Methanothermobacter marburgensis str. Marburg: one gene and its partners. The protein of the gene in region 2 binds, or shares a complex with, the protein of the main gene of each other region. Links are inferred from orthologs where the notes say so. Each region holds a gene or a part of one and is shown on either strand. Other genes may lie near its edges.

Region 1 (2,942 bases), 830 kb from region 2 along the record:
TTTTGTTTATTTCTTCTAGCAGTTTTTTTATGTCTCCGCTTTTAAGTTTATAGTCATTTTCAACAATGGAGACTGGTTTATCGAGTTTTATATCGCCTTGTTCCTCTTCACAATGGGGGCACTCCTCACGTCTGGCCTCTGCGTATATCTCCTTTATTATGGGTGTGAGGCTCTCCTCCTTCTCCATCGCCTCGAGTATCCGCTGTCTGTACTCTTCAATCTCCACCTCTGTGAGCAGGACCCTGCCGCATTTCCAGCAGATTGACCTGAGGATCTTGTGTATTGTATCCGCGAATCCCACGTGTATAACGGGTCTTGCAAGGTTTATGCTTCCAAAGTGTCCGGGGCACTCACCGCCCTTGGCCCCGCATGTCCTGCACCTGAGGCTCGGGTCTATGACACCAAGCCTCGGGTCCATGAGCCCGTTCTCGATGGGGTACCCGTCCTCATCATAGGTGTCCGGTGTCACCACCTGGGTAACGGACATCTTCCTTATATCCTCAGGGGACATGAGACCAAAATTTATCCGGGAAATTTTCTTTAAAATTCCTCTCAAGGTATTCTCTCCTTTGATTTATTCCCTCAAATCCGTAATCATGCCTTATCTTCCAGTATGAGTTTCGGGAAGATGCATAGACTCTTAAGTTCATCAAGGAGTAATTTGAAGGCGTATGATATCTCCACAGGGAATGACTCTGAGTCCTCACATATTGGACAGTACTTCTTATCCCTTATCTTGTCGTATATTGCTATCATACCGCACTCGGTACATACCAGTGCCTCGTATTTATCTGATTCATCAAGAAGCCTTTCCTTCAGTGCGAGCGCTGCTCCATGGGCAATCAGACAGTCTCTTTCCATTTCACCGAATCTGAGACCTCCTTCCCTGGCCCTTCCCTCGGTTGGCTGTCTTGTGAGGACCTGCACAGGACCCCTTGATCTTGCGTATACCTTGTCTGTTGTCATGTGGTGGAGTTTCTGGTAATAGGCCACTCCTATGAATATCTCAGCTTCTATCCTTTCACCGGTTATTCCGTTGTAGAGTGATTCCACACCCGCACTTTCAAATCCATTGGCCCTGAGGGCCTTCTTTATGTCCCTCTCGTCCTCTCCGGTGAATGGTGTTCCGTCCACCCGGCGGCCCTCCATGCATGCGGCCTTACCTGCAAGCATCTCAAGGACCTGCCCAACCGACATCCTTGATGGTATGGCGTGGGGGTTTACTATGAGGTCGGGCACAACACCGTCCTCTGTGAAGGGCATGTCCTCCTGTGATACTATGAGGCCCACAACACCCTTCTGACCGTGCCTTGATGCGAATTTGTCACCGAGCTCTGGCTGTCTCTGTTCCCGCACCCTTATCTTGGCGAGTCTGCTGCCCTCAACGGTTTCTGTTAGGAGAACAGCGTCAACTATACCCTTCTCCCCGTGCCGCACTGTTACTGAGGTTTCTCTTCTACGCTCCGCCACTGTTCCAAATTCATCGATTTCCTCCAGGAACCTTGGTGGTGATGTTTTACCTATGAGGACGTCACCTGATGATACAACTGCCTCAGGGTTTATTATACCGTCCTCGTCAAGGTGCCTGTAGTCGCTCTCTGACCTGTAGCCCCTGACCCCCTTCTCAGGTATCTCGAAGCGGTCCTCCTGACCACCGGGGTATCTTCGCTCTGCGGCTTCGTAGGATCTGAAGAATGATGACCTTGCAAGTCCCCTCTCAAGGGATGCCTTGTTGAGTATCAGCGCGTCCTCCATGTTGTAGCCCTCATAGGACATTACGGCCACAACGAAGTTCTGGCCTGATGGCCTCTCATCGTAGCCGGTCACATCTATTATCCTTGTCTTCACTATGGGGACCTGGGGGTGGTGGAGGAGGTGTGCACGCGTATCTGTCCTGAGGTCATAGTTGGATGCATAGAGACCAAGGGCCTGCTTTGTCATCCCTGCCTCCATGGTGTTCCTTGGTGATGAGTTGTGGTTTGCGAATGGAATGATACCTGCACATATCCCCAGCATGGTGGAGGGGTCTATCTCAAGGTGGGTGTGTTCATCTGTGAGGTCCTCTGGACTCATTGCTATGTAGGCGTTTTCCTCTTCCTCTGCATCCAGATACTCTATTATACCCTCATTTATGAGGTCATCCCATTCCATTTCCCCTGATTCAAGCTTTTCAAGGTGCTCCTCCTTTAAAAGAGGTTCTCCGTCCTTCACAATGATCAGGGGTCTTCTGGCCCTTCCAGGGTCTGTGAATATGTATATCTCATGGTTTTCAGGGTAATGGGTTATGTTCATCTCAGGGGAGACCTCTCCGGATCTCCTCTTCTCCCTCATCTCCTGCACAAATTCTTCAGGGTTTTCACAGGTCCCTATAAGCTTCCCGTTAATGTAAATCTTGGTTTTACTCACTTAACAGCCTCCCGGTGGAAAAATTAGTTCAGAACCCCCATTTTTTTGATTACCTCCTCAACCTCCCTGCCATCTGAACCCTCGGATATCTTTGCAAGGAGGGCGAGGTTCTTAACAAGACCACAGTTTGGACCCTCAGGGGTCTCGTTGGGGCAGATCTTACCGAACTGTGTCGGGTGAAGGTCCCTTGCCTCAAAGTGTGGCTGGCTCCTGCTGAGGGGGGAGACAACCCTTCTCATGTGGGATAGTGTACCCATGTAACTTGTCCTGTCCAGGAGCTGACTCACACCTGCCCTTCCACCAACCCAGTTACCTGTCGCGATGGCGTGCTTGAGGTTCTCTGTGAGGACGTCTGACCTCACAGCCTGCTTGACTGAGGGCTCCTTACCCCTTGCAAGGCTCCTCTCAAGCTGGTAGCTCATGTCCCTGCTGAGACTTGTGAAGGCCACCCTCAGGAGGTCCTCCATCAGGTCACCTGAAACCCTGAGCCTTTTGTTGGTGTAGTGGTCCTTATCGTGGGGCTTTCGCTCACCGGA
Region 2 (4,473 bases):
AAGGAAAAAACTGATACCGAAATGGTCTTTGTGGTCACTGGCGTAACCGTTCCATTCATAAACGCCATAAGGAGGATCTGCATGATGGAGGTCCCCAAACTGGCAATCGAGTACGTTAACATGTACAGGAACGACGCCAGGATGTTTGATGAGGTACTCGCCCACAGGCTTGGACTGGTACCCCTCAAAGCTGACCCTGAATTCATTGAGGGCCTGAAAATGCCTGAGGAGTGTGACTGTGAGGAATACTGCTCCGAATGCAGTGTATCATTCACACTCAAAAAGAAGGGTCCCGGTGTCGTCTACTCCCGGGATCTTCTATCAGAAACACCTGCAGTTGAACCAGTATATCCCGATATCCCCCTGGTGAAGCTTGGGGATGAGGATGAGGTTGAACTGGAGGCTGTTGCACAGCTCGGCGTGGGAAGGGATCATGCCAAATGGGAGCCCACAACAGCATGCGCATACAAGTACTACCCCATGATAACATTCACAGAGGAATGCGATGAGTGCCTGGAATGTGTGGATGCATGTCCAAGGGGAGTCCTTGGGGATGAATCAGGGAAACCTGAGGTACTTGACGTTGAAAACTGTTCAATGTGCAAGAGCTGTGTGAGGGCATGTGATAAAGGGGCCATAATTGTGGGATATGAGGAAGGCAAGTTCATATTCAGGATAGAGACCGACGGATCAGTTGACCCTCAGGATGTCCTTCTTAAGGCATGTGACATCCTCAGAGACAAGGCTGAAAGGGTAATAACATTTTGTGAAGGAGGCTAAGCCATGGCTAGGAAGATTACCAAGACAAATCCCAATCTCATAAAACTCATACGCAACCTCAGAAAGAAATCATCCCAGGAGGGCGCGGCGATCTGGAAGGACGTTGCAAGGAGGCTTGAAAGACCCACAAGGAACAGGGCCGCGGTTAACATTTCCAAGATAAACAGGTACACAGATGAAAATGAAACCGTCGTTGTACCTGGAAAGGTCCTTGGAAGCGGGAGCCTCGACCATAAGGTTCAGGTTGTCGCCCTATCGTTTTCACAGACAGCCAGGGATAAGATAGAGGGCGCTGGTGGAGAGTGCCTGACACTCGGAAAGATCGTTGAAGAGAATCCAGCCATAAAGAACATCAGGATAATCGAATAAAGGTGTTGCTCATGATCATCAATGGAGAAGGACATATCCTTGGAAGACTGGCAAGCGTGGTCAGCCAGAAACTCCTGGAAGGGGAGGAAGTGGTTGTCCTCAATGCTGAGAAAATCATAATCACAGGCTCAAAGCAGTGGGCATACAGCAAGTACAAGCAGAGGATTGACAGGGCCAGCATATCAAACCCCCGCAGAATGGGTCCAAAGTACCCGAGAAGACCCGATGACATATTCAGAAGAACCGTGAGGGGAATGCTCCCCTACAGGAAATCAAGGGGCAGAGAGGCCTTCAAGGGACTGAAGGCATATGTTGGCGTTCCAAGGGAATTCAAGGACGAAGAAATGGTTGAAATACCTGAGGCAAGGGCAGGTAACATAAAGAAGGGAATGGAGCTTGGAGAGATCTCAGAACTTCTGGGCGCTAAATTCTAACTTAGGGAGTGTAATCATGAGGAAGGTTATTCACACAAGCGGCAAAAGGAAAACCGCCATTGCAAGGGGAACCATCAGCGAAGGTAAGGGTAGAGTGAGGATCAATAAGGTGCCTGTGGAACTCTACACCCCTGAACTTGCAAGGCTCAAGATCATGGAACCACTGCAGCTGGCCGGTGACATCGTTAATGATGTGGACATAAACATCAAGGTCGTCGGAGGCGGAATCGTAGGTCAGGCAGAGGCTGCAAGGATGGTCATAGCAAGGGGCCTCGTGGAATGGACACAGGACATGGACCTCAAGGAGAAGTTTGTCAGGTACGACAGGACAATGCTTGTAGGGGACCCCAGGCGTTCAGAGCCCAAGAAGTACGGTGGACGCGGCGCCCGTGCAAGGAGACAGAAGAGTTACAGGTAGATCAAGCGATAACTTTATATATTTTTATTTTATAAAATTAAAGAGTAGAATGATTCAGTATGATTCCAGTAAGATGTTTAAGCTGCGGAAAACCGGTATCAGCCTATTTCAATGAGTATCAGAAAAGAGTGGCTGATGGAGAGGACCCAAAGGATGTCCTTGATGACCTGGGTCTTAAGAGGTACTGCTGCAGACGAATGTTAATTTCACATGTTGAGACATGGTAAGGGGACCGTAGGGTAGCTTGGTCCATCCTCCCAGCCATTGAAGAAGTTTCAGTGCTTTTCAACTGGAACGGGGATGGTCAGCACCGGAACGCTGGAGACCCGAGTTCAAATCTCGGCGGTCCCATCAAAACAATCCAAGAACCTCTATTTTAAGTTTTTCTTGGAGGCAATGAAATGGCGTCAAAAAAACTCACACGTTTTGAAAGGGCTAGGTTAATAGGTGCCAGGGCACTCCAGATATCAATGGGTGCAAGGCCCCAGGTTGATATTCAGGAGTCACTGGACCCTGTTGATATAGCCAGGAAGGAACTTGAAAAGAAGGTAATGCCACTGGATGTTAGAAGAGACAAATAAACTCTAATAAACCACTATTTTTCCATGTAGAGTTTATTGTGAGGTGTTTTTGTGGAAAGTATAATTGAAGATGTTAGAGTAAGAAAAATTCTTGATAGCAGGGGAAACCCAACGGTTGAGGTTGATGTTATAACCTGGAACGGCTTTGGAAGGGCAGCAGCCCCCAGCGGTGCAAGTACAGGTTCTAGGGAGGTCACCGCCTTCCCATCAGGTGGGGTTGATGAGATCATAACAGAGGTTGAGGATATAATCTCATCAGAACTCATAGGAATGGATGCCGTTGACCTGCAGGACATAGACCTCGTTTTAAAGGAGATTGATGGAACCGAGAACCTTTCATCACTTGGTGGAAACACTGTGGTGGCTGTCTCAATGGCAACCGCCAGGGCGGCTGCGTCATCATACAACATGCCACTCTACAGGTTCCTTGGCGGCAACCTTGCAACCGCCATACCATACCCTCTGGGCAACATGATAAACGGCGGAGCCCATGCCGGAGAGAACGCACCTGATATACAGGAGTTCCTTGTGGTGCCTGTGGGTGCAGAGGACATAACAGAGGCAGTTTTTGCAAATGCAGCAGTCCACAAGAAGATAAGGGAACTAATACAGAAAAAGGACCCCTCCTTCACAGGGGGTAAGGGTGATGAGGGAGGATGGGTGCCAAGCCTATCAAACCATGATGCCCTTGAGATCCAGGTAACCGCTTGTGAGGAGGTCACAGATGAACTCGGCGTTGAGGTCAGGCCATCACTGGACCTTGCAGCAAGTGAATTCTGGGACCCTGAACTTGAAAAGTACGTCTACAAACAGGAGAAGGTCCAGAAGGACACCGGTGAACAGATAGAGTTTGTAAGGGAGATCATCGAGACCTACGACATGTACTATGTTGAGGACCCATTCCATGAGGGCGACTTCGAGGGCTTCGCGGAACTCACATCACTTGTGGGGGACCGCTGCATAATCTGCGGTGACGATATCTTCGTAACCAACAGGGAGATACTCAGAGAGGGCATAGAGATGGGTGCCGCCAATGCAATAATCATTAAACCAAACCAGATAGGTACACTCACAGACACCTACCTGACAGTCAAACTTGCCCGTGAGAACCGTTACACCCCTGTGGTCTCCCACAGGTCAGGTGAGACAACAGATGATACAATAGCCCACCTTGCAGTGGCATTCGGTGCACCATTCATCAAGACAGGTGCCATAGGCGGCGAGAGGATAGCCAAACTGAATGAACTCATACGCATACAGGAAGAGATTCCATATTCCACCATGGCTGAACTGCCATTTTAACGTCAAACTTACTGAGGTGATATATTGTCAGAACTACTGATACCACTAGACAAATACCTTGCAGCAGGACTGCACATTGGAACACAGCAGAAGACAGCTGATATGGAGAAATACATCTACCGTGTAAGATCAGATGGACTCTACGTCCTTGATATAAGGAAAACAAATGACAGGATAATAGCGGCCTCAAAGTTCCTTGCAAAGTATGAACCAGACGATATACTGGCCGTATCAACGAGGCAGTATGGACAGGAACCTGTCAGGAAATTCGGTGAGGTGACAGGTGCAAGGACAATACCGGGCAGGTTCATCCCCGGGACACTGACAAACCCCAACTATGCAAAGTTCATTGAACCACAGGTGCTGGTTGCCACTGATCCAAGATCAGATTCACAAGCAATAGTCGAGGCCAAACAGATAGGCCTGCCTGTTGTGGCACTCTGCGACACAGAGAACCTCCTTGGAAATGTTGACATTGCAATACCCGTCAACAACAAGGGTCGTAAGGCCATAGCCCTTGTTTACTGGCTCCTGGCAAGGCAGCTGCTCAGGGAGAAGGGTGTGCTCAAGGAGGATGAGGACCTGGATG
Region 3 (2,872 bases), 830 kb from region 2 along the record:
TAGTGTACCCATGTAACTTGTCCTGTCCAGGAGCTGACTCACACCTGCCCTTCCACCAACCCAGTTACCTGTCGCGATGGCGTGCTTGAGGTTCTCTGTGAGGACGTCTGACCTCACAGCCTGCTTGACTGAGGGCTCCTTACCCCTTGCAAGGCTCCTCTCAAGCTGGTAGCTCATGTCCCTGCTGAGACTTGTGAAGGCCACCCTCAGGAGGTCCTCCATCAGGTCACCTGAAACCCTGAGCCTTTTGTTGGTGTAGTGGTCCTTATCGTGGGGCTTTCGCTCACCGGATATAACCTGGAGGAGCATTTCGGTCATCTCAGCCAGGTATATTGCCTTCTCCAGCCTCTTATCTGGTTCTGTTCCTATGTGGGGGAGAAGGTAGCGGTCTATGACATCCTCAGCCCTTTTTATCCGGTAGTCCTCGGTCATGCCCTTGGCGACCCGGTTACCGATGTATCTTATGGCGCTCCTTACAAGGTACTCCCTTCTCTCCTCCTCGTCAAGTTTCTCCATTTCATCCTTTTTGAGGTTCAGCTTGTCCAGTGAGACCTGTATGTCGTCGGCTGCGATCATCTGGTAGTTGAAGTCATCTGATATGCTTGTTATGATGTCCTGGTCAGTTGCAAGTCCAAGGGCCCTTAGCAGTATCACCAGCGGGAGTTCTCCTGGTACGTAGGGGAATGATATCCTGAGGAACACCCCGCTCTTCCTTGGCTTCCTGTATTCAAGGGATATCCTGGCCCTGAAACCACTTCTTATAGAGGTGACTATTGCCCTGGCCCTGTTTTCATCCTCTTCCCCTATCCTTTCAAGTATTATCTTGTTTGGGGCTATTTCCTCCATGGTGACGATTGATCTCTCTGAACCGTTGACGATGAAGTAGCCACCGGGGTCTGCAGGGTCCTCGCCCTTTTCAATGAGTTCATTTCTGCTGAGGCCATGCAGGTGGCATATCTCTGATTTCAGCATAACAGGCAGTTCACCGATGTAGACCTTTTCAAATTCTGTTTCTGGACCCCCCTCATTTATGAGTCTCATCTCCAGGCTCATGTGGGCCGAGTAGGTTAAATTTCTGAGCCTGGCCTCTGTCGGGTATATCTTGCTCTTTGAGCCGTCCGCCTCCTTGATGAAGGGTTTTTCTATGCTTACCTTCCCTGTCTCCACACGGTACTTTCCCTGTTCCAGTTCTATGGGTTCGCTTGTGTCTATTATCTCCTGTATACGGTTACTCACGAAGTCATTGTAGGAATGTATGTGGTGGTCCACAAGGTCGTATTTATCAAAAAACGCGTCTACCAATCCCCATGCACTTTTTTTCATGGACTTCCTCCAAAACAAATTAGATGATTGAATTATGAGCTTACGGTTTTACCCGAAAAATTAGTCCTGCACGAGCCTATATGTAATGAATTCTTCGGCAGTTGGACTCTTACGGATTATTTTCACGATATCCCCCCTTTTAGCACCTATGGCCTTCACCACAGGGTCTGTTGTTTTTATTTTTGGAAGCTGTTCTGGATGGGCATCCAGTTCTTTCAGCACCCTTTTTGCTTCAGAATCATTTAAAACCACGTGTTCCGGAACCAGATGGTGTTTCAAGATTTCCCTCTTCACAATTTAGTCCTCCAGATAAAAAGTCACCGTAAAATTAGATAGCGGGCCCGACGGGAATTGAACCCGCGACCACTTGGTTAAAAGCCAAGCGCTCTGCCAGACTGAGCTACGGGCCCTGAAGGAACGCCCTGGCCGGGAATTGAACCCGAGTCGCGGGCTCGACAGGCCCGCATGATAGCCCCTACACCACCAGGGCAGGTCTTCAGAATGAGAGCATTACTGTGTTCTCTCGTTACCTGCTTATATACTTTACTATTGCTGTATGACATACATGTTATGAGTTCTATTTTTCTAGTATTTAAAACTTTCACACTGTTGGTGAAGTCCCGCCTGCCGGACTTGAACCAGCAACCCTCGGATCTACAGTCCGATGCTCTGCCAATTGAGCTAAGGCGGGTTGATATACATCATTGGGGGTGATGTATATTTAAGCTTTTTGGATGGGACCACCCGGATTTGAACCGGGGTCTCAGGCTCCCAAAGCCCAAAGGATCGACCAAGCTACCCTATGGTCCCCTTAGGAAGCCCCGGACGGGAATTGAACCCGCGACCACGAGATTACAAGTCTCGCGCTCCACCAGACTGAGCTACCGAGGCATTTCCAATGTTAGTAACTACTCATTTATATAGTTTGTGGTTGATTTCTGCGGGCACCATGGAGGGGAGGTTCAGCACCTCCCAATATGGGGTTAGTGGGGTGCGGACTCCTCAAGTACCCTCACAGCAGGCAGCTCCTCACCTGCGAGGAGACTTATACTGGCACCACCCCCACTGCTTATGTGACCTATTTTATCCTCAAATCCCATTTTGGCAGCCGCAGCGGCAAGGTGACCCCCACCTATTATTGAGAAACTCTCAGATGAGGAGATGGCATTGAGTATATCCTCGGTCCCTATGCTGAAGTCAGGGTTTTCAAATACACCTGCAGGACCATTTGCAAACAGGGTTCTGGCCTCACGTATCCTCTCAGCATAAAGTTTTATTGTCTCCATACCTATATCCTGGATGGGATGGTTGGGTATCTTTTTCACAGGCACATCCACCCTTTTTCCATCCTGGCTGATTGCAACATCAATGGGAACCAGTATTTTCTCAGGGAACCTCTTTTTCAGCTTCTTCGCCACCTTTATGAAGTCACAGTAGCCCCTGTTTTTGATGAACTCCATGTTCACCTTTCCGATTTTAACACCACAGCCTGCAAGGAATATGTTGGCAACAAGGCCCGTTGTGAGTACAAGGTCTGCGCTGCCATTCT

What was found. Proteins that work in one complex are often made in the same cells at the same time.
Region 1: MTBMA_RS02615 (region 2) and rpoB share a complex: the UniProt entries of both Methanocaldococcus jannaschii proteins name them as parts of the RNA polymerase complex. The link is inferred for Methanothermobacter marburgensis str. Marburg from one-to-one orthologs.
Region 3: MTBMA_RS02615 (region 2) and MTBMA_RS07005 share a complex: the UniProt entries of both Methanocaldococcus jannaschii proteins name them as parts of the RNA polymerase complex. The link is inferred for Methanothermobacter marburgensis str. Marburg from one-to-one orthologs.

The regions. Positions count from the first base shown.
Region 1 is NC_014408.1:1,319,177-1,322,118, reverse strand. It holds rpoB (DNA-directed RNA polymerase subunit B), read right to left. Parts: upstream 2,407-2,942; coding sequence 595-2,406; downstream 1-594. Other genes in the region: MTBMA_RS07010 (DNA-directed RNA polymerase subunit B''), read right to left, coding at 2,430-2,942; rpoA1 (DNA-directed RNA polymerase subunit A'), read right to left, coding at 1-556. UniProt on the Methanocaldococcus jannaschii protein: DNA-dependent RNA polymerase (RNAP) catalyzes the transcription of DNA into RNA using the four ribonucleoside triphosphates as substrates. The Rpo2 subunit (Rpo2N and Rpo2C in this organism) is implicated in DNA promoter recognition and in nucleotide binding.
Region 2 is NC_014408.1:484,480-488,952, forward strand. Bases 866-3,644 are described here. They hold MTBMA_RS02615 (DNA-directed RNA polymerase subunit N), read left to right. Parts: upstream 866-2,060; coding sequence 2,061-2,228; downstream 2,229-3,644. Other genes in these bases: MTBMA_RS02600 (50S ribosomal protein L18e), read left to right, coding at 866-1,149; MTBMA_RS02605 (50S ribosomal protein L13), read left to right, coding at 1,161-1,583; MTBMA_RS02610 (30S ribosomal protein S9), read left to right, coding at 1,600-2,001; MTBMA_RS02625 (DNA-directed RNA polymerase subunit K), read left to right, coding at 2,403-2,582; eno (phosphopyruvate hydratase), read left to right, coding at 2,634-3,644. Also shown: MTBMA_RS02595 (DNA-directed RNA polymerase subunit D), read left to right, coding at 1-780; more of MTBMA_RS02600, read left to right, coding at 784-865; more of eno, read left to right, coding at 3,645-3,884; rpsB (30S ribosomal protein S2), read left to right, coding at 3,909-4,473. UniProt on the Methanocaldococcus jannaschii protein: DNA-dependent RNA polymerase (RNAP) catalyzes the transcription of DNA into RNA using the four ribonucleoside triphosphates as substrates.
Region 3 is NC_014408.1:1,316,596-1,319,467, reverse strand. It holds MTBMA_RS07005 (DNA-directed RNA polymerase subunit H), read right to left. Parts: upstream 1,618-2,872; coding sequence 1,384-1,617; downstream 1-1,383. Other genes in the region: MTBMA_RS06975 (phosphoglycerate kinase), read right to left, coding at 2,307-2,872; MTBMA_RS07010 (DNA-directed RNA polymerase subunit B''), read right to left, coding at 1-1,323. UniProt on the Methanocaldococcus jannaschii protein: DNA-dependent RNA polymerase (RNAP) catalyzes the transcription of DNA into RNA using the four ribonucleoside triphosphates as substrates.